DNA from 2 places in the Bacillus sp. 01N45 genome. Region 2 is predicted to be linked to the other one. Evidence: predicted binding sites of a transcription regulator. Region 2 holds the regulator's gene; the other holds the start of a gene.
What was found. Region 2 encodes Rex, which represses fermentation and respiration genes when NADH is low (regulators of the CRP and FNR family bind a similar motif). Its sites were predicted from a motif close to TTGTGAAATATTTCACAA; they were not measured.

Region 1 (7,017 bases), on a different contig from region 2:
TACATTTGTGCTAATCATTGGAGCCATAATTAAAAATACAATCAGTAAGGCAACACATCTTCTCATCAATCGCATGTTACTCCCCCCACTTTTTTTGAAAGAAGGTGCTCTTTGTAATATTTTTTTATCTTCTCTCTTAATACTAGATAATCTTTTTACTTAAACAAAATCTTGTCCCTATTTGCAAGAGATTACTAGTACACCTTCTTTCTTAACTCACGTTATTCTCTTTGTTTCTATCTCTTCCTTTTGAGAGAACACTATAAAAAAGTTTCTCAATAATTGTTAACCGTACTAAATCCAAATATCTCTAAATCATTATTGTCTATATAAAGTATACAAATCTTGAAAAAACTTTAGGAAAAAAACACTTTATTACCACCTAGTTATAAAAAAGATTAATGAAGATATGTACTTTTATTTAATTTTATACAAAACAAACGAATAGAGGCTTATACTGTAAGACTTTCCTACCATTAAATTTTAAACTGAAATTTCCGAATAGAAAATAATATTTCGAGAAACATATATTATGATAATTTTCGCAGACTTGAATTAAACTTTTATAAGTACTAACCTATCGGTGAGCAGAAGAAAATTCTGTAAAAAGAAAGGAGAATGCTTTATGATGACCAATTTACAAAAGGAGTTTTTTAAACGACTAAAAATTCCTGCAAAAGAAATAACATTTAATGATTTAGATGAAATTCTCTTGAAAATGGGCTTGATTCTCCCCTATGAAAATCTCGATATTATGGCTGGTACTATTAAAAACATCTCAAAAAATAACTTAGTAGAAAAGTTACTAATTCAAAAACGAGGCGGTCTTTGTTATGAATTAAACTCCTTATTGTATTACTTTTTAATGGATTGTGGGTTTCAAGTATATAAAGTAGCTGGTACTGTTTATGATCTTTACGATAATAAATGGAAACCCGATGATGGTCATGTCATTATCATATTAAATCATAATTTTAAAGATTATGTTATAGACGCAGGTTTTGCATCTCATCTACCTCTACATCCCGTCCCTTTTAACGGAGAAGTGATTTCTTCTCAAACGGGAGAATATCGAATTCGCAAACAAACTACCCGAAAAGGTACACACATTTTAGAAATGAGAAAAGGAGCTAACGGGGAATCTACAAATTTCTTGCAATCTGAACCTTCACACGAATGGAAAATAGGCTATGCTTTCACTTTACATCCAATAGATGAGAAAAAAGTGAATAACATTCAAAAAGTGATTGTAGAGCATAAAGAATCGCCTTTTAATAAAGGGGCTATTACTTGTAAATTAACTGATTATGGTCACGTATCATTAACAAATAAAAATTATACAGAAACCTTTAAAGGCACAAAAAATAAACGACCAATAGAATCAAAAGATTATGCTCGCATTCTTCGTGAATCTTTTGGAATAACACAAGAAAAATATGTAGGAAAAACACTAGAAAGAGGATAGTTGACTAGAAGTATTTCATAATAAAGCAGATTCCATATTTAGAATCTGCTTTATTTTATATTTTGTTATAAAGAATTTTTTTGCTGGTATCCTTTAATTTTCAATGATATACTCATCATCATATTTATCATATTGGAGGCCTGATCCTATTTTTGATTCCGTAACTTGATCTCTTAAAAACGGTGCAGCTTCCATTTTGCTAGTTGCAATTTCAATTCCATATTTTTTCGTTAAATGGGCTAATTCTATTAAAAACCACTCTCTTCGCAATGTAACTGGAATATCCAATGTTCTTCTTTTCATATATAATAGCACCTCTTTAATTTCATAACTTAATGAACATCACTACATGCACGTGTGAAAACTACCTTTCATCACTAACATCCAATGAAACATTATAGTATATGCATGTCCATTTTAAACGTGCTATTACAAAACAATATTTCAGTTTACATAATCATATTATGTAAAAGTAGAAGAGAAAGGTATATCCCTTCCCTTTTACTCTAGAAACTTAAATTAAGAACATCTTGGTACACCTAAAGCTAAGAATAAACCTGCTACTCCCGCAGTAATCGGTACTTTTAACGTAATAACATCGTCTACTTTCGTTACTAAAAAGAAAGCATTACTTTCTTGTAATATACAAGTTACCAATAATTGAAATTCCATTTAAACCCCCTCCTTTCAATCGTTATATTACACTTTATGAATTCTATCCGAAAATGTAATAGGGATTGTATCCGTTTTTCCTTATATACGAAATAAATATTTATAAATCTATTAAAAATACTAATTTTCTAAATTTATATAAATCGTGTAATATCCAATAAGTTCCTATATAATCAATAGTGAAAATCTTACAAATGGAGGTATAAAAATGGCGATTTTGAGTAATATTGGTGTAGCTTTATTTTTCATTGCTTTTATTCTTTTAATACTATGTATCATTTCATTCTTTAAGAAAAATGGAAAAGCAAAACAATATGGTCGTCCTACTGTTATTCTTTTTATGATTTCAATTCTCTTAATAGGAATGGGCACTACAAAATCTGAACACCCAGTCATCGATTTTTTTGCTACTTTAAGTTTAATTTTATTTATTTTTTTCCTTGTTCTAGCAATCTTATCCGTAATTAAAAAGACAGGTGTAGCAAAAAAACAATTTATTATCACTGCTATTTTATTTGTCATTTTTGTTGCATTATCAAGTATTTCAGCTCCTTCTTCCGAAAAGACGACAGCAACAAATAAACAAGTCGCTTCTAATAATGAAGAGAAAAAAGGTGATAAAAAGAAAGAAGCGGATGAGAAAACTCAAAAGCAAGAAGATGAGAAGCGTCTAGCCGATGAACAAGCTCGTAAGCAAGAGGATGAAAAACGTCTAGCCGATGAACAAGCTCGCAAACAACAAGAAGAGCAAAAACGCCAGGCTGATGAGCAAGCTCGCAAACAACAAGAAGAGCAAAAACGTCTCGCTGATGAACAAGCTCGTAAGCAACAAGAAGAGCAAAAACGCATAGCTGATGAGCAAGCTCGTAAACAACAAGAGGAACAGAAAAAAGCACAGCAAGCTCAAACACAACCTGCTGCAAGTAACAATAGTAATGTAACTTACGCAAATTGTGCCGCAGTTAGAAGTGCTGGGAAAGCTCCTTTATATAGAGACCAACCAGGTTATAGCTCTAAACTTGATCGTGATGGTGATGGAGTTGCATGTGAAAAATAGTATAAAAAAAGAAGCTTCTAGTAAGCTTCTTTTTTTATCAAATAGTATTGCGATTAATTACCTTCTCTCTCTCTTCCATTTATAACACTCCTATTATTCTCAAATCAGACACATAATAAGTGATTTCAATCACCACATTGTTTTTCATTTATCGCTATTCTTAATTTAGATATTACATTTAAACTTTATGGAGGCATTCATATGGAACATACATTTACTGAAACTTCAATTGTTGGTGAGATTGTTACGCAATTTCCGAAAGCTAGTGATCTTTTTAAATCGTATAGAATAGATTTTTGTTGTGGTGGTAATAAGCCGCTTATTGATGCAATTCATGAAAGAAATTTACCGGCTTCTGAAGTAATTACAAAGTTAAATACACTTTATCATAATACGAAACGATTAAATGAATCTGAAATTGATTGGAAAAATGCTTCTTATCGTGAATTGATTGATTATGTAATTAATAAGCATCATCGTTATTTAAATGAAGAATTACCGCAGTTAAGTCCATATGTGACGAAAGTATTACGTGTTCATGGAGTAAATCAGCCTCATTTAGCTCAAATTCATAAGCTATTTCATGAACTTAAAATGGAATTAGAACAGCATTTAATTAAAGAAGAAACGGAAGATTTTCCCTTAATTTTAGAATTTGAACAAAATCCAACTAATGAAAACTATGAAAAGTTAAGCAAGGTAGTAGATGAGTTGGAAAATGAACATAGCCACGCCGGAAATATTATAAAAGAACTTCGTAAAGTGACAAATGACTTTACTCCTCCAGAAGGAGCTTGCGGCACTTATCGACTTGTTTATCAACGCCTTGAAGCGCTAGAGTCTGATTTATTTGAGCATATTCATTTAGAAAATAATATTTTATTTCCGCGTGCCATTACAAGAGCATAAATCAAGTGCAGGACATGAGTGTAAATACTTATGTCCTGCTTTTTCATTTTGCGAAAAATATCCACGCCCCCCTCAAACAAATCCGAATTTTAACAATTTGTGAATCATTATATAAGTGTGATAAATATCACATCTCCCCCTTTTTTAATTTTCTATAATAAAAATATAATTCTTTGTTCAACATTTCACATAAAAAGGGGAAACAAAAATGAAAAAACATTTAGTTATGATCGGAAATGGTATGGCTGGCATACGCTGTATGGAAGAAATATTAAAACATGATAGTGATTCCTATGAGATTACTATTTTTGGAGATGAACCGCATCCAAACTACAACCGTATTATGCTCTCTCATGTTTTACAAGGCAAAACAAATATGCAAGATATCATTATGAATGAATATAGTTGGTACGATGAAAACGAAATAACTTTGTATACAAACGAAAGAGTTCAAAGTATTAACCGAGAAGAAAAAATTATTATTACAGAAAAGAATCGTACTCTTACATATGACAAGCTCATTATTGCAACAGGTTCTAGTGCTTTTATTTTACCTGTTGAAGGTTCCACACTTCCCGGTGTAACAGGATTTCGAACTATTGAAGATACACAATTTATGATAGATACCGCTAAAGAAAAGAAAAAGGCCGTTGTCATTGGTGGCGGGTTACTCGGTTTAGAAGCCGCAAGAGGTCTAATTGACTTAGGAATGGACGTACATGTTGTTCATTTAATGCCTAACTTAATGGAGCAACAACTAGATACGAAAGCAGCTTCTCTTCTGCGTGAAGATTTAGAAGCACAAGGCATGAAGTTTTTAATGGAAAAGAAAACTGTAAAAATTCTTGGTACAGACTATGTTGAGGGCATTCAATTTGAAGATGGTGAAGTTGTAGATTGTGATTTAATCGTAATGGCTGTCGGAATACGACCAAATACGAAAATAGCAAGAGATGCTGGTCTCATTGTCAATCGCGGCATTGTAGTCAATGACTATATGCTAACAAATGATGAATCCATTTATGCAGTTGGCGAATGTGCAGAGCATAACGGTATCGCTTATGGACTTGTTGCTCCTCTTTATGAACAAGGGGCAATATTAGCGAAACATATAACGAATTTACAAACGAATGGATATACGGGCAGTATCGTCGGTACACAATTAAAAGTTGCTGGTTGTGATTTATTCTCTGCTGGTCAAATATATGAAGATGATCAGACGAAAGCAATATCGATCTTTGATGAATGTAAACGTTCCTATAAAAAAGTATTAATTCGCGACAATAAAGTCGTTGGTATCGTTTTATATGGTGACACAGCTGATGGTACACGCCTCTTTAGCATGTTAAAGAAAGAAGAAGATATACAAGAATATACACCAGCTTCCATTCTTCACAAAGCTGGTGAAGAAAGTGAACTTGACATTGCTACAATGAGTGCGGATGACACGATTTGTGGATGTAATGGTGTTACGAAAGGTACAATCGTTCATGCCATTTTAGAACAAGAGTTAACTACTTTTGAAGAAGTAAAAGGCTGCACGAAAGCAGCAGGATCTTGTGGTAAATGTCGTCCGCTTGTGGAACAAGTTTTATCTCATACACTCGGAGATGCTTTTGATGCTTCTGCGCAGTCTGCTGGTATGTGCGGATGTACAACTTTATCACGTGATGAAGTCGTAGCAGCCATTCACGAGAAAGGTTTAAAATCTCCAAAAGAAGTACGAAATGTTCTTGGTTTTGTACATGAAGATGGCTGTTCGAAATGTCGTCCTGCTTTGAACTACTATTTACGTATGGCGATTCCAGAAGAATATGAAGATGATAAAGCGTCCCGCTTCGTTAATGAAAGAATGAACGGTAACATTCAGCACGATGGTACATTCTCTGTTATTCCACGTATGTACGGAGGCGTTACAACAGCAGATGATTTAATGAAAATTGCTGAAGTTGCGAAAAAATATGATGTTCCTCTTGTGAAAATTACAGGTGCGAGCCGAATTGGCTTATACGGTGTTAAGAAACAAGATTTACCTAACGTATGGGCTGACTTACATATGACTTCGGGGTATGCGTATTCAAAATCACTTCGTAATGTAAAATCATGTGTTGGTTCTCGCTTCTGCCGTTTCGGTACGAAAGATTCATTAGGACTTGGTATGCTCCTTGAACAATCATTAGAAATGGTAGATACACCCCATAAAATGAAGATGGGTGTAACGGGTTGTCCGCGTAACTGTGCGGAAGTACTGACGAAAGATTTTGGAGTTGTTTGTGTCGAAAATGGATACCAACTTTATATTGGCGGAAATGGTGGTACAGAAGTACGTGAAGCTGATTTTGTAATGATTGTCTCTACTGAAGATGATGTCCTTCGCATCGCTACAGCTTACATGCAATATTATCGTGAAACTGGTATTTACGGAGAGCGTACTGCCTACTGGACAGAACGATTAGGCTTCGATCACATAAAAGAAATACTGCAAGATGTAAATATGGTCACTAAGTTAAATGAACGTTTCCAAACAGCTCGTGGCACATATAAAGAAGCTTGGGGACAAGCACTGGAAACGAAATCATTAAAAGCGATGTATGAAGTAGAAACTGTGAAATAAGGAGCTGTGATCTATATGATACAAACGAAAGAAAAAATAAAAGTTATGCGTGCAGAAGATCTTCCTATTCAAATCGGTAAAGAGGTACAAATGAAAGGTATGTCTATCGCCCTATTCCGCCTTTCAAATGGCGATATTCAAGCTGTAGAAAATCATTGTCCTCATAAAAACGGACCATTAGCCGAAGGAATTGTATCTGGTGAATTCGTTTTTTGTCCACTGCATGATTGGAAAATTTCATTACTAACAGGTGAAGTTCAAAAACCTGATGACGGCTGTATTCAAACATACGAAGTAGAA
Region 2 (13,096 bases):
GTTACGTAATCATCTGCACCTGTTGTTAATCCTAAAATTTTATCCATATCTTGCGTTTTCGCAGAAAGCATAATAATCGGCATTTCTTTCGATTCTCTTACTTTCATACACATATGAATACCATCTACCTTTGGCATCATAATATCTAATACGACTAGATGTACTTCATTTTCTTCTAGTAAACGTAATCCTTCTTCTCCGTCTCCTGCTTGCAACACTTTATATCCTTCATTCTTTAAATAGATTGTAATAAGATTTCTAATTTCTTTTTCATCATCTACGACAAGTATTGTTTCGTGCGCCACAATATCTCCCCCATCACTTTTTTAATCCCTAACTTCTATTATAGGAAAACTTCTGAAGAAAAACGCTCGGAAATCCTTAAGATTTTCTGAAGACGCAAAAAAGGTCTAGACTCCCCTTAAGTCTAGACCTTTCAAAAAACCCCTTTTATTTACGAACGTAGATGAAATATAGTACGAATAAAACTCCCATAACATACATAATTGGATGAATCTCTTTACGACGACCACTTACTACCATTGTAATTGGATAGAAGATAAACCCGATTGCAATCCCTGTCGCAATACTATACGTAAGTGGCATTGAAATGATTGTAAAGAATGCTGGTACTGCAATCTCGAATTTCTTCCAATCAATTTCGCCTAAAGATGAAACCATCAAGATCCCTACAATAATTAATGCTGGTGCTGTTACAGCTGGTGTTACAACGCTTAATAATGGCGAGAAGAATAGTGCCAGCAAAAAGAATCCTGCTGTTACAACTGCTGTAAATCCAGAACGTCCACCCGCTGCTACCCCTGCAGAAGATTCAATGTAAGACGTTGTTGTTGATGTACCTAAGATCGCACCGATTACAGTTGCAATCGCATCTGCAAATAATGCTTTTCCTGCACGTGGTAATTTATTGTTCTTCATTAATCCAGCTTGATTCGCAACCGCTACAAGTGTACCTGCTGTATCAAAGAAATCGATAAAGAAGAACGTTATAATAACAATCACCATTTGAACAGTGAAAATATCTCCGAAGTGAGTTAACGCCACACCGAACGTTGGTTCTAGACTCGGTATTGCTCCCACTACAGCTTTTGGAGTATCAATTAATCCTGTCGCTACTCCTAAAATTGCTGTAAGAATCATACCGTAGAACACTGCACCATTAACTTTCTTAATCATGAAGATGATTGTAGTAACAACCCCGAAGATTGCTAGTAACGTTGTGCCCTTTGTTAAATCCCCCAACCCAACAAGAACAGCATCATTTTTCACGATAATTCCGGCATTTTGGAAGCCAAGGAAGGCAATGAATAATCCGATACCTGCCGCTACTGCAAACTTTAACTCTGATGGAATTGCATTAATGATTTTTTCACGAATACCTGAAGCTGTAAGAATAATAAAGATAATACCTGACATTAACGTTCCAGCAATTGCTGTCTGCCATGGAATACCCATCGTTAACACTGCCGTATAAGCAAAGAACGCGTTAATTCCCATACCCGGCGCCAAAGCAATCGGATACTTCGCGAATATCCCCATAATTAACGAACCAATCGCTGCTGCTAATGCTGTAGCAACGAATACTGCACCCGGATCCATTCCTGTACCTGCTGGTAACCCTTTAACATTTCCAAGTGACAGCGTAGCAGGATTGACAAATAGTACATAAGCCATAGATAAAAATGTCGTTAAACCTGCTATGAACTCTGTTTTATAATTTGTACCGAGTTCATCAAACTGAAAATAGCGTTTCATCTTACGTTTCCCCCGTTATATGATTACTCGCCGTAATCTCCCTAGCCCTCTTTTATCTATTAAAAATAAAAAAGGCTTCCATTGCATATACATGGAAGCGTTCTATGAATAAAGACAAGTTTACCCTCATCTTTATCTAAACGCCTCGTAGTCAAGCCATTTACGGTAGCTAGGTAGAAACTTTCGGGCCATATCCCCGATATTATACGACGGCATAATATTCACTTTTCGTTTGAATTACATACTCATATTAACTCGATGAAGTAGTTTTGTCAATTTAAAAACGAACATTTTTACAAACTTTCGCATTTTCGTTCGTATTAAGAGCAAAACACAAAAGATCCATCTATGCATGAGCAATAGATGGATCTTTTTTTATAATACTATTCCCACTCGATAGTTGCTGGTGGCTTACTTGTTATATCATACACGATACGGTTAACGTGTTTTACTTCGTTTACGATACGTACAGAGATTTTCTCTAATACGTCCCAAGGGATACGTGCCCAGTCAGCTGTCATACCGTCGATAGATGTTACTGCGCGGATACCTACTGTGTAATCGTAAGTACGCTCATCACCCATAACACCTACGCTACGCATACCAGGAAGCGCAGTGAAGTATTGCCAAACTTCGCGGTCTAAGCCCGCTTTAATAATTTCTTCACGTAAAATCGCATCAGATTCACGAACGATTTCTAATTTCTCTTCTGTGATTTCACCTAATACACGAATACCAAGACCAGGGCCTGGGAATGGTTGACGCCATACAATTTCATCAGGAATTCCTAGTTCTGATCCTAATACACGTACTTCATCTTTAAATAACGTGTTTAAAGGCTCAATTAATTTGAACTGCATGTCTTCTGGAAGACCACCAACGTTATGGTGAGATTTAATTGTTTGTGCAGTTGCTGTACCACTTTCAACGATGTCTGTATAAAGTGTACCTTGCGCTAGGAAGTCCATTCCTTGTAATTTAGAAGCTTCATCATCAAATACGTAAATGAATTCATTACCGATGATTTTACGTTTTTGTTCTGGATCTTCTACACCTTTTAACTTGTTCATGAAGCGTTCTTGTGCATCCACTTTAATAACGTTCATGTGGAAGCCTTCGCTGAATGTTTTCATAACGCCTTCTGCTTCACCTTTGCGAAGTAAGCCGTGGTCAACGAAAATACATGTTAATTGATCGCCGATTGCTTTATGAATTAATACTGCTACAACAGAAGAGTCTACACCGCCGCTAAGTGCGCATAGTACTTTTTTGTCTCCAACAGTTTCACGGATTTTCTCTAATTCTACTTCGATAAAGTTCTCCATGTTCCATCCTTCAGAACAACCACATACGCCGAATACGAAGTTTTTAATTAAATCATTACCGTGCTCAGAATGACGTACTTCTGGGTGGAATTGTACACCGTATAAGTTTTTGTCTTCATTGCTCATACCAGCAATTGGACAAGACTCACTTGTTGCATCTACTACGAATCCTTCAGGTAAACCAGTTACTAAGTCACCATGGCTCATCCATACAACTTGCTCTTCTGGAAGGTTCGCATATAATTTTGATTCGTTCTCTACTTTAAGAACAGCTTTTCCGTACTCACGGTGGTTTGCACGTTCTACTTTCCCACCGAAGTGTTGCGTCATAAGCTGCATACCGTAACAAATACCGAAGATCGGTAATCCTAGTTCAAAGATTTTTTCATCACAATGTAATGCGCCTTCACCGTATACACTATTTGGTCCACCAGAGAAGATAATCCCTTTTGGATTCATTGCTTTAATTTCTTCTGCAGTAATTGTATGTGGATGAAGTTCACTGTATACACCGAACTCACGAATTCGACGTGCTATTAACTGATTGTACTGACTCCCAAAATCTAAAACGATAATTGTATCATGCTGCTTCTTCAAAATAATCACCCCAACGTTAGTTCTCGTATATAAATATTTTTACCAATTAGGCAAAAAGCATTACTAATATAATAAAAAAAGCCAGTCCTCCGCCTCTAGTCTCATAACAAAGAAAAGGCAGGGGTCTGGCTTTATAAAGAAAGATAGTCTTCCGCTCTTTATAAATATAAGACGCACTGCCTTCATAGTCAGGTTGTTTACGGTAACCCGGTAGAGACTCTCAAACCATATCATCGAGGATATATGAAGGATTTTTTTATATTATCTCCCTAGATTCTAACAATGAAGTATCGATATGGTCAAGAGAGAAAGCGACAAAATTCTACAGAAATTAATTTCCTTTTCTAAAAAACATAAAAAAACATCCATTTCTATATAGAAATGGATGTTTTTCGAGCAAACGGAATTACATCATTCCGCCCATACCGCCCATGCCCATGCCGCCCATGTCAGGCATTGCTGGTGCATTTGGTTCTGGCTTGTCAGCAACTACAGCTTCAGTCGTTAAGAACATAGCTGCAACAGATGCTGCGTTTTGAAGTGCAGAGCGAGTTACTTTAGCTGGATCTACGATACCAGTTTCAAGCATGTTAACCCACTCGCCAGTAGCTGCGTTGAAACCAACGCCTACTTTTTCGCCTTTTAGACGCTCTACAACTACAGATCCTTCTAGACCAGCGTTGATCGCGATTTGACGAACTGGCTCTTCTAGTGCGCGAAGTACGATGTTGATACCTGTTGCTTCGTCGCCTTCAGCTACGATAGAAGCTACTTTCGTGTATACGTTCATAAGTGAAGTACCACCACCAGCAACGATACCTTCTTCTACTGCTGCACGAGTTGAGTTAAGTGCATCTTCAATGCGAAGTTTGCGCTCTTTTAACTCAGTTTCAGTTGCTGCACCTACTTTAATTACTGCTACGCCACCTGCAAGTTTTGCAAGACGCTCTTGTAATTTTTCACGATCGAATTCAGAAGTAGTTTCTTCTAATTGCGCGCGGATTTGACCAATGCGAGCTTCGATTTGTTGTGAATTTCCGATACCTTCAACTACAGTTGTGTTTTCTTTCGTTACAACAACTTTACCAGCACGTCCTAAAGATTCAATTGTAGCAGATTTTAAGTCACGACCTAATTCTTCAGTGATTACTTCGCCACCAGTTAAGATTGCGATATCTTCTAGCATTGCTTTACGACGGTCACCAAATCCAGGAGCTTTAACAGCTACTACATTGAATGTACCACGAAGTTTGTTCACTACTAATGTAGCTAAAGCTTCGCCTTCTACGTCTTCAGCGATGATAAGAAGTGGTTTACCTTGTTGTACCACTTGCTCTAATACTGGTAAGATTTCTTGGATGTTAGAAATCTTCTTATCAGTAATTAAGATGTATGGGTTATCAAGAACTGCTTCCATTTTGTCAGAATCAGTAATCATGTAAGGAGATGCATATCCACGATCAAATTGCATACCTTCTACTACGTCTAATTCTGTTGTAAATCCTTTAGATTCTTCTAAAGTAATAACGCCGTCGTTACCAACGCGCTCCATTGCTTCAGCGATTAATTGACCTACTTCTTCGTCAGCTGCAGAAATAGCAGCTACTTGTGCGATAGAAGATTTGCCTTCGATTGGTTTAGAAATCTCTTTTAATTCTGCAATTGCAGCAGTAACAGCTTTTTCGATACCTTTACGAAGACCCATTGGGTTCGCACCAGCTGTTACGTTTTTAAGACCTTCACGAATCATAGCTTGTGCTAATACAGTTGCAGTTGTTGTTCCGTCACCAGCTACATCATTTGTTTTGCTAGCAACTTCTGCTACTAATTTTGCACCCATGTTTTCGAATGCATCTTCTAATTCGATTTCTTTTGCGATTGTTACACCATCATTTGTAATAAGTGGTGAACCAAATTTTTTCTCAAGTACAACGTTACGACCTTTTGGTCCAAGCGTTACTTTTACTGCGTTTGCAAGAGTGTCGACACCGCGAAGCATCGAACGACGTGCTTCTTCACTAAATTTAATATCTTTTGCCATAATAATTGACCCCCTTGAATTTTTTAAGATTTATATAATTAACCGATAACTGCTAAAATGTCACTTTCACGTAAAATCAAGTAGTCAGTACCTTCATATTTTACTTCAGTACCTGCATATTTTGAGAAGATGATAAGATCACCTGCAGCTACCTCTAGAGCAACACGCTCACCATTTTCAAGCACTCGACCAGTACCTACTGCAATAACTTTACCCTCTTGTGGTTTTTCTTTTGCAGTGTCTGGTAATACAATACCACTTGCTGTTTTTTCTTCTGCTTGAACAAGCTCAATTACAACGCGATCACCTAATGGCTTTAGCATGAACAATAACCTCCTCATTTTGTTATGTAAATTTTATTTATTAGCACTCAAGTCACCCGAGTGCTAACACACTTATAATAATAAATAATCTCAATTTCTTTTGCAAGTAAAAAAATCATAATTTTTTCGCAAATTAAGCTATACACTTTTCTATATAGAGTCCCTCTTCTTCTACCTTTACTATATGAATCGTTGTTTCCCCTACTCGTATGTTACAATATGAAAGGACACCCTAAGTTGTTTTCGCTATACACACAACTTTCTCCTGTCTTCTATTATAATTTCAAATAAGGATTTACGAAAAAAACATAATTTAAGCGAGGTTTATATCGTAGGTAGCATACTTACATGTTATCCTACCTTATCTCATACACTAGAGTTAGAAAGGATGGTTAAACCATTTGAAAAAACAATATTGGTGGGTTATCGTTACATACATTTTAATGCAGTTATCATCCATTGTTGGATTACCACTTCTGCTGAAAACTGGACTTTATGATAACAGGGGATTTACTAGAGAAGAGAAATTTCAACTCATAACTGGCCACTGGGCAATCATTAGCTTCTTTATTGCATTATGTATCGTACTTTGGTTACTTAGAACAGATATTCGTGACAGACGTTTAGATACAATGCGCTCTACTGTTCCAGCTACGATTGGTTGGATTTTTATCGGTTTCTTCCTAGCATTTTTCTCACAAAGTATTGCCGGTATGATAGAAATACGTGTATTAGGAATTAAACCTGGATCAGAAAATACAGCAAGACTTATGGATATCGCAAAAACGACACCTTGGTTCCTTATCGTTATCTCTATAATAGGACCTATTTTGGAAGAAATCGTATTTAGAAAAATTTTATTTGGTACACTTTATAAGAAGTTTAACTTCTTTATTGCTGCTATCATTAGTTCTCTTGTATTCGCAGCAATTCATTTTGATTTCACTCACTTATTGGTATACACTTCTATGGGACTCGTATTCGCCTTTTTATATGTAAAAACGAAGCGTATTATCGTCCCTATCGCAGCTCATGTTGCAATGAATACATTAGTTGCAGTTGCTCAAGTTTTAATGAGCAATGAACAAATTCAAGAAATGATTAAAGAAGCTGAAAAAATGCAAGGCTTTATCGGAGGATTTTTAGTATGAGGAACTCACCATTGTTCATGGCTGCATTGTACTTCCTTCTAGGATGTATCTTTACACGCTTCGCCATTACGAACGTAACAGATACAATCTGGAATATGTGGACAATACTATTTGCAGTTATGGCAACAATTGATTTTAATTTGGCACTTCGCCTTATCTTAGTTAAATTCACAAAGAAAAAACAATAATAAAACGCAGAGGTCGCTTCCTCTGCGTTTTATTGTGGATAATTCTTTAAAAAGTAAACAAGTGTTTGTAACTCTACCGCTAAATCAATATGGTGAATTCTTATATTATCTGACACATTTAAGCGCGCTGGTGTGAAATTTAAAATACCATGCACGTTCGTTTCTGCCAATCTATCTGCTACAGATTGTGCTACTGTAGCGGGTACTGTTAATATTGCCACTTGTATATCAGTTGATAAACGTTCTTCTAATTCATCTAAATGATATACAGGAATGCCCCCGATTTCTGTCCCGACTTTCTCTTCACTAACATCAAACGCCATTTCAATTTTTGTATTATTGTTTTTCGTGAAATTATAATGTAAGAAAGCGGTCCCTAAATTACCTACTCCAATAAGTGCTACACGTGTTATATCATCTTGGTCGAGTGTTTCACGGAAAAATGATAATAAATAATTTACGTTATATCCATAACCTTTTTTCCCTAACGCTCCAAAATATGAAAAATCTCTTCGAATCGTTGCGGAATCAACTTTTACCGCTTCACTCAATTCGGCTGATGAAACACGTTGCTTACCAGAAAGAGATAAGTTTTGGATAAATCGATAGTATAGAGGCAATCGTTTGGCAGTGGCCTGTGGAATTTTTTGCTGCTCCATATAACCTCTCCTCTCTTCCTATCTTTATTCATATACTTGAATCAAATACAGAAGTTTAGCACTCATGAATTTCCCTGTATAATAAAGAGAAGAAGTATTCTCTCTTTATTTTAAACTATACACTATTTTTAGTATGATTGAGAAATATAAACATGGCAAAGTTAAGAAATTATTTGAGGTGAAAACATTGATTTTATTACAAGTAAACGCGCTTACGAAATTATACGGTGCCGAAACGATTCTTGCAAACATAAAATTGGAAGTTCAAACGAAAGATCGTATCGCATTAGTCGGACGAAATGGGGCCGGAAAATCTACACTATTAAAAATAATAGCTGGTGAGCTATCTCATGATGGTGGCGAAATTATAAAACCAAAAGATGTCTCAATCGGATATTTAGCTCAAAATACCGGGTTAGAAACGTCTTTAACAATTTGGGATGAAATGTTAACCGTCTTTACACACTTGCAGCAAATGGAGACAAAACTTCGAAGGCTAGAGCAAGAGATGGGAAAAGAAGAAAACTTTTCAAACGAGGCTACATATGAAAGATTATTAGCTGATTATGACCAATTGCAATTAGATTATAAAGATCAAGGTGGATATCAATATGAAGCAGATATTCGCTCGATTTTAAGTGGTCTTGGCTTCCCAGTTGAAACGCACCAGACGACGATTTCTACATTAAGCGGTGGACAAAAAACACGATTAGCTCTTGGTAAATTATTATTAACGAAACCAGACCTACTTATTTTGGACGAGCCTACAAACCATTTAGACATCGAAACATTAACATGGCTTGAACAATATTTACAAGGCTATCCTGGCGCAATACTAATCGTTTCCCATGACCGTTATTTCTTAGATAAACTCGTTACACAAGTATATGAAATTTCGAATAAAGAAAGCAGACGATTTGTTGGTAACTACAGTAAATATTTAGACTTAAAATCAGCATTATACGAGCAAGACATGAAACGTTATGAAAAACAACAAGATGAAATCGCTAAACTTGAGGATTTCGTTCAAAAAAATATAGCGCGCGCATCTACGACAAAACGTGCTCAAAGCCGTCGTAAACAATTAGATAGAATGGAATTATTGACTAGACCATTAGGTGATTCTAAGTCAGCATCCTTCCACTTCGATATCGAAAAACAAAGTGGAAATGATGTTTTACAAGTAAAGGATGCAACTATCGGCTATGATGATGATCCGATTATTGAACATGTAACTATGCGCTTAACTCGCGGGGATAGCGTTGCTTTAGTTGGTCCAAACGGAATTGGAAAATCCACATTATTAAAATCACTTGTGAATAAGTTACCACTATTAAATGGTGATGTTTCTTTCGGATCCAATGTATCTGTTGGTTATTATGATCAAGAACAAGCAAACTTAACATCTTCTAAGCGAGTTTTAAATGAGTTATGGGATGAATATCCATTGCAGCCCGAAAAAGAAATTCGCACGATATTAGGTAACTTCTTATTCACAGGGGATGATGTACTAAAACCAGTATCTTCTCTTAGTGGTGGACAAAAAGCTCGATTAGCTCTTGCAAAACTTATGATGCAAAAATCAAATTTATTAATTCTCGATGAACCTACGAACCATCTTGATTTAAATAGTAAAGAAATTTTGGAGAATGCTTTAATTGATTATCCAGGCACCCTTCTATTTGTTTCACATGACCGCTACTTTATTAATCGTGTAACGACGACCGTTGTTGAGTTGTCAACAGAAGGTGCACAAGAGTATTTAGGCGATTACGATTACTATGTGGAGAAGAAAAATGAAATGATTGAACGTGCAGCATTTGAACAACAAGAACAGCAAGAAAACCAAGCACCTGTTCAAAAAACTGTAGCGCAAGAAAAATTAAATTATCTCGAAGAAAAAGAGCGTAAACAATTAGAACGTCAACGCACTCGAAAAATTGAGGAACTAGAACAAAATATTGTAGAATTTGAAGAAGAAATTGCTACGTTAGAAGATCAACTTTGCTTACCAGAAATATACGCAGATTATGAAAAGGCTAGTGAAATTACAACGAAAAAGCAAATACTACAAGAGCAACTTGATGCTTGTATGGCAGAATGGGAAGAATTACATTTATAAGAGTATGAATAAGAAGGATGTCTCATAAGTCGGGATTTTTGACTATGCGACATCCTTTTTATCTTCTAGCTGGGGTATAAACGATTCGACACGACATACCGATTTACCGACAAAGTTTGACAATGTTGGCTCGCCCCTATAATAAGGGCACATTTCAAAATGTTTTTTAGAGATATCTTCTTGCGATTTATTTCCCAAAAAAGAATACATTCAAAGGTCAGACTTCTTCTGCTTTATCCACAGGTTTATACACATATCCACCTTTATAAAATAAACCCCAAAATAACTTTTCCACATTATCCACAACTTCCAAAAAAGTTATCAACATTTTATATACACAATAAAACCCACATTATCAACAGATAATATGGGTTTTATCCACAAGCTGTGGTTAATTTTGTGCATAACTATTCTTCAATATCTAATCCTGGATTTGCATTTAGAGCTAATGTAGCACGTTTTCCTTGTTCATATGCAATTGTACCTGCGGCTGCAATCATCGCTGCATTATCGGTACATAAAGATAGTGGAGGAATAATTAGCTCGATATTTTCTTTTGTCGCAAATTCCGCTTCCAAACGTGCGCGAAGTCCTTTATTCGCAGCTACTCCACCAGCAAGAAGCAGTTGCTTTACGTTATACGCTTCTGCTGCACGAGATGCTTTCGTTACAAGCACATCTATTACACTCGCTTGGAAACTTGCTGCTAAATCTTCCGGTGCAATTTCTATCCCGCGTTGTTTCGCGTTATGCACAGTGTTGATAACTGCTGATTTCAATCCACTGAAACTGAAATCATACGAATCAGGTTCTAGCCATGCACGAGGCAAATCGATTGTCGGTTCCCCTTCATGTGCAAGGCGATCAATGTGAGGACCACCTGGATATGGCATGGATAATGTTCGAGCTACTTTATCATATGCCTCTCCAGCTGCATCATCTCTTGTTTCACCAATCACTTCGAATGAACCATGTTCTTTCATATAAACAAGCTCCGTATGTCCACCAGATACAACAAGTGATAGTAGTGGGAATTGAACTTCTTTTACTAAACGGTTCGCATAAATGTGCCCAGCTATATGATGAACACCCACTAGAGGAATATCATGTGCAAAAGCCACTGCTTTCGCTGCATTTACCCCTATTAAAAGCGCTCCTACTAACCCAGGTCCTTCTGTTACAGCAATTGCATCAATATCATCAAATGTGATATTTGCTTCTTTTAAAGCTTCTTCTAACACAACTGTAATTTCTTCTACATGATGACGGGATGCAATCTCTGGTACAACTCCGCCAAAACGTTTATGACTTTCAATTTGTGATGCAACGACATTCGCAATAATTTCCGTTCCATTTTTAACAACTGCTACTGCTGTTTCATCACAACTTGTTTCAATACCAAGTATAATCGTATTTTTTTCCATTATATATTCACCCACATTACGAGACCATCTTCCTGATTGTCTGCATAGTATCGTTTACGAATTCCACCATTTTGAAATCCGTATTTTCTGTATAACTGTTTTGCTACTTCATTTGATACACGTACTTCAAGCGTCATCGTTTTTACCCCTAAATCTTTCGCTTCGGAAATAACTTCTTTCAATAAAGCATCCCCTAGCTTTTGACCTCTGTATTCTGGCAAAATAGCTACATTTGTTATATGTGATTCATCAATAATTATCCACAATCCACAATACCCAATTACACGACCATCTTTTTCTAGCACAACATAATGTGCATGTTCATTCGTCGTTAACTCACGGTGAAAGGCATCTGCAGTCCAAGGAGTTGAAAAAGACGCTTCTTCAATAGCTACAATTTGAGTGATATCATCGAGTTCCATCTTTCTAAATATCATATCCATCTTCTGCAAGCTCCTACTTGTTTTGACTTTCTAACCACTTTGTTTCAGCTTCAGCTAAACGAAGATAACTAGGAACAAATGAATGTACATCTTGTTCTTCTTTTTGTAACCCTAAGAAAGCTAACTCACTTGGTCTTGGGTTATTTTTAGTGAAGGGAGCAAATACAGCTTGGTTGCCTAAATGTTCGATAATCGTCTCTTTGTGCAGTTTAACATCGTTACCAATAAATAAAACAGGCTTTCCTGTATCTTTTAACATTTGCAACCAGTCTACAATAAGGATGATTCGGTCTTCTTCTATAGAAGTTAAATGCTCTCCTTCATATGTATATAACCCAGTATAAATTTGTCCGCGTCTTCCATCGAATAAAGGACAGATTAATCCATCAAAATTAGCACCGTTTGCAGCCACTACTTCTAAACTTGATACACCTACAATTGGTATTTGAAGTGACCAAGCTAATGTTTTTGCAGCTGTCACACCTATGCGAACACCTGTATATGATCCAGGTCCAGCAGCTACAACTATTTTAGTTAATTCTTTCGGTTTTACACCACATTCTTTTAACAATTTCTCTACAGCTGGCATAAGACGTACAGAATGGTTTTTTGTTAAGTTTGTAATGATTTCCCCAATTACGTTTCCTTCCTCAATAAGGGATACACCCATTACGTAATTTGAAGTATCAATTGCTAGTACTTTCATCTTGTAATAGCTCCTCACATAATCTAATATATCGATCTCCAATTGGCTCGAGTACAATTTTCCTTGTATCATCTCCAGCATGGAATAAACTAATTTGTAACTTCTCATTCGGTAAAAATGCTTCTATTAAATGAGCCCATTCTACTACAGTAATTCCTTCACCGTAGAAATACTCATCAAAACCTAAGTCCTCTTCACTTTCTGCTAAGCGATACACGTCCATATGATATAGCGGCAATCTCCCTTTATATTCTTTAATAATATTAAAGGTTGGACTATTTACAACTCTTTTCACTCCAAGACCTTTTGCTAGTCCTTTTGTAAAAGTTGTCTTACCAGCC

Region 1: the regulator Rex is predicted to act here: its motif matches at 4,277-4,294, upstream of nirB (NADPH-nitrite reductase large subunit).

What each region holds. Positions count from the first base shown of each region.
Region 1 is NZ_JBFTQW010000005.1:40,333-47,349, forward strand. Features, by position in the region: gene AC1DMU_RS13120 (esterase/lipase family protein) at 1-75, opposite strand, end outside; gene AC1DMU_RS13125 (arylamine N-acetyltransferase family protein) at 626-1,465, shown strand; gene AC1DMU_RS13130 (hypothetical protein) at 1,559-1,768, opposite strand; gene exsG (exosporium protein ExsG) at 1,985-2,137, opposite strand; gene AC1DMU_RS13140 (excalibur calcium-binding domain-containing protein) at 2,340-3,194, shown strand; gene ric (iron-sulfur cluster repair di-iron protein) at 3,396-4,103, shown strand; gene nirB (NADPH-nitrite reductase large subunit) at 4,312-6,717, shown strand; gene nirD (nitrite reductase small subunit NirD) at 6,733-7,017, shown strand, end outside.
Region 2 is NZ_JBFTQW010000027.1:432-13,527, reverse strand. Features, by position in the region: gene AC1DMU_RS29145 (response regulator transcription factor) at 1-305, opposite strand, end outside; gene AC1DMU_RS29140 (NCS2 family permease) at 451-1,776, opposite strand; purine riboswitch at 1,905-2,006, opposite strand; gene guaA (glutamine-hydrolyzing GMP synthase) at 2,160-3,698, opposite strand; purine riboswitch at 3,864-3,965, opposite strand; gene groL (chaperonin GroEL) at 4,105-5,739, opposite strand; gene groES (co-chaperone GroES) at 5,778-6,062, opposite strand; gene AC1DMU_RS29120 (CPBP family intramembrane glutamic endopeptidase) at 6,464-7,213, shown strand; gene AC1DMU_RS29115 (YdiK family protein) at 7,210-7,401, shown strand; gene AC1DMU_RS29110 (redox-sensing transcriptional repressor Rex) at 7,431-8,060, opposite strand; gene AC1DMU_RS29105 (ABC-F family ATP-binding cassette domain-containing protein) at 8,248-10,182, shown strand; gene tsaD (tRNA (adenosine(37)-N6)-threonylcarbamoyltransferase complex transferase subunit TsaD) at 10,590-11,606, opposite strand; gene rimI (ribosomal protein S18-alanine N-acetyltransferase) at 11,606-12,049, opposite strand; gene tsaB (tRNA (adenosine(37)-N6)-threonylcarbamoyltransferase complex dimerization subunit type 1 TsaB) at 12,063-12,755, opposite strand; gene tsaE (tRNA (adenosine(37)-N6)-threonylcarbamoyltransferase complex ATPase subunit type 1 TsaE) at 12,736-13,096, opposite strand, start outside.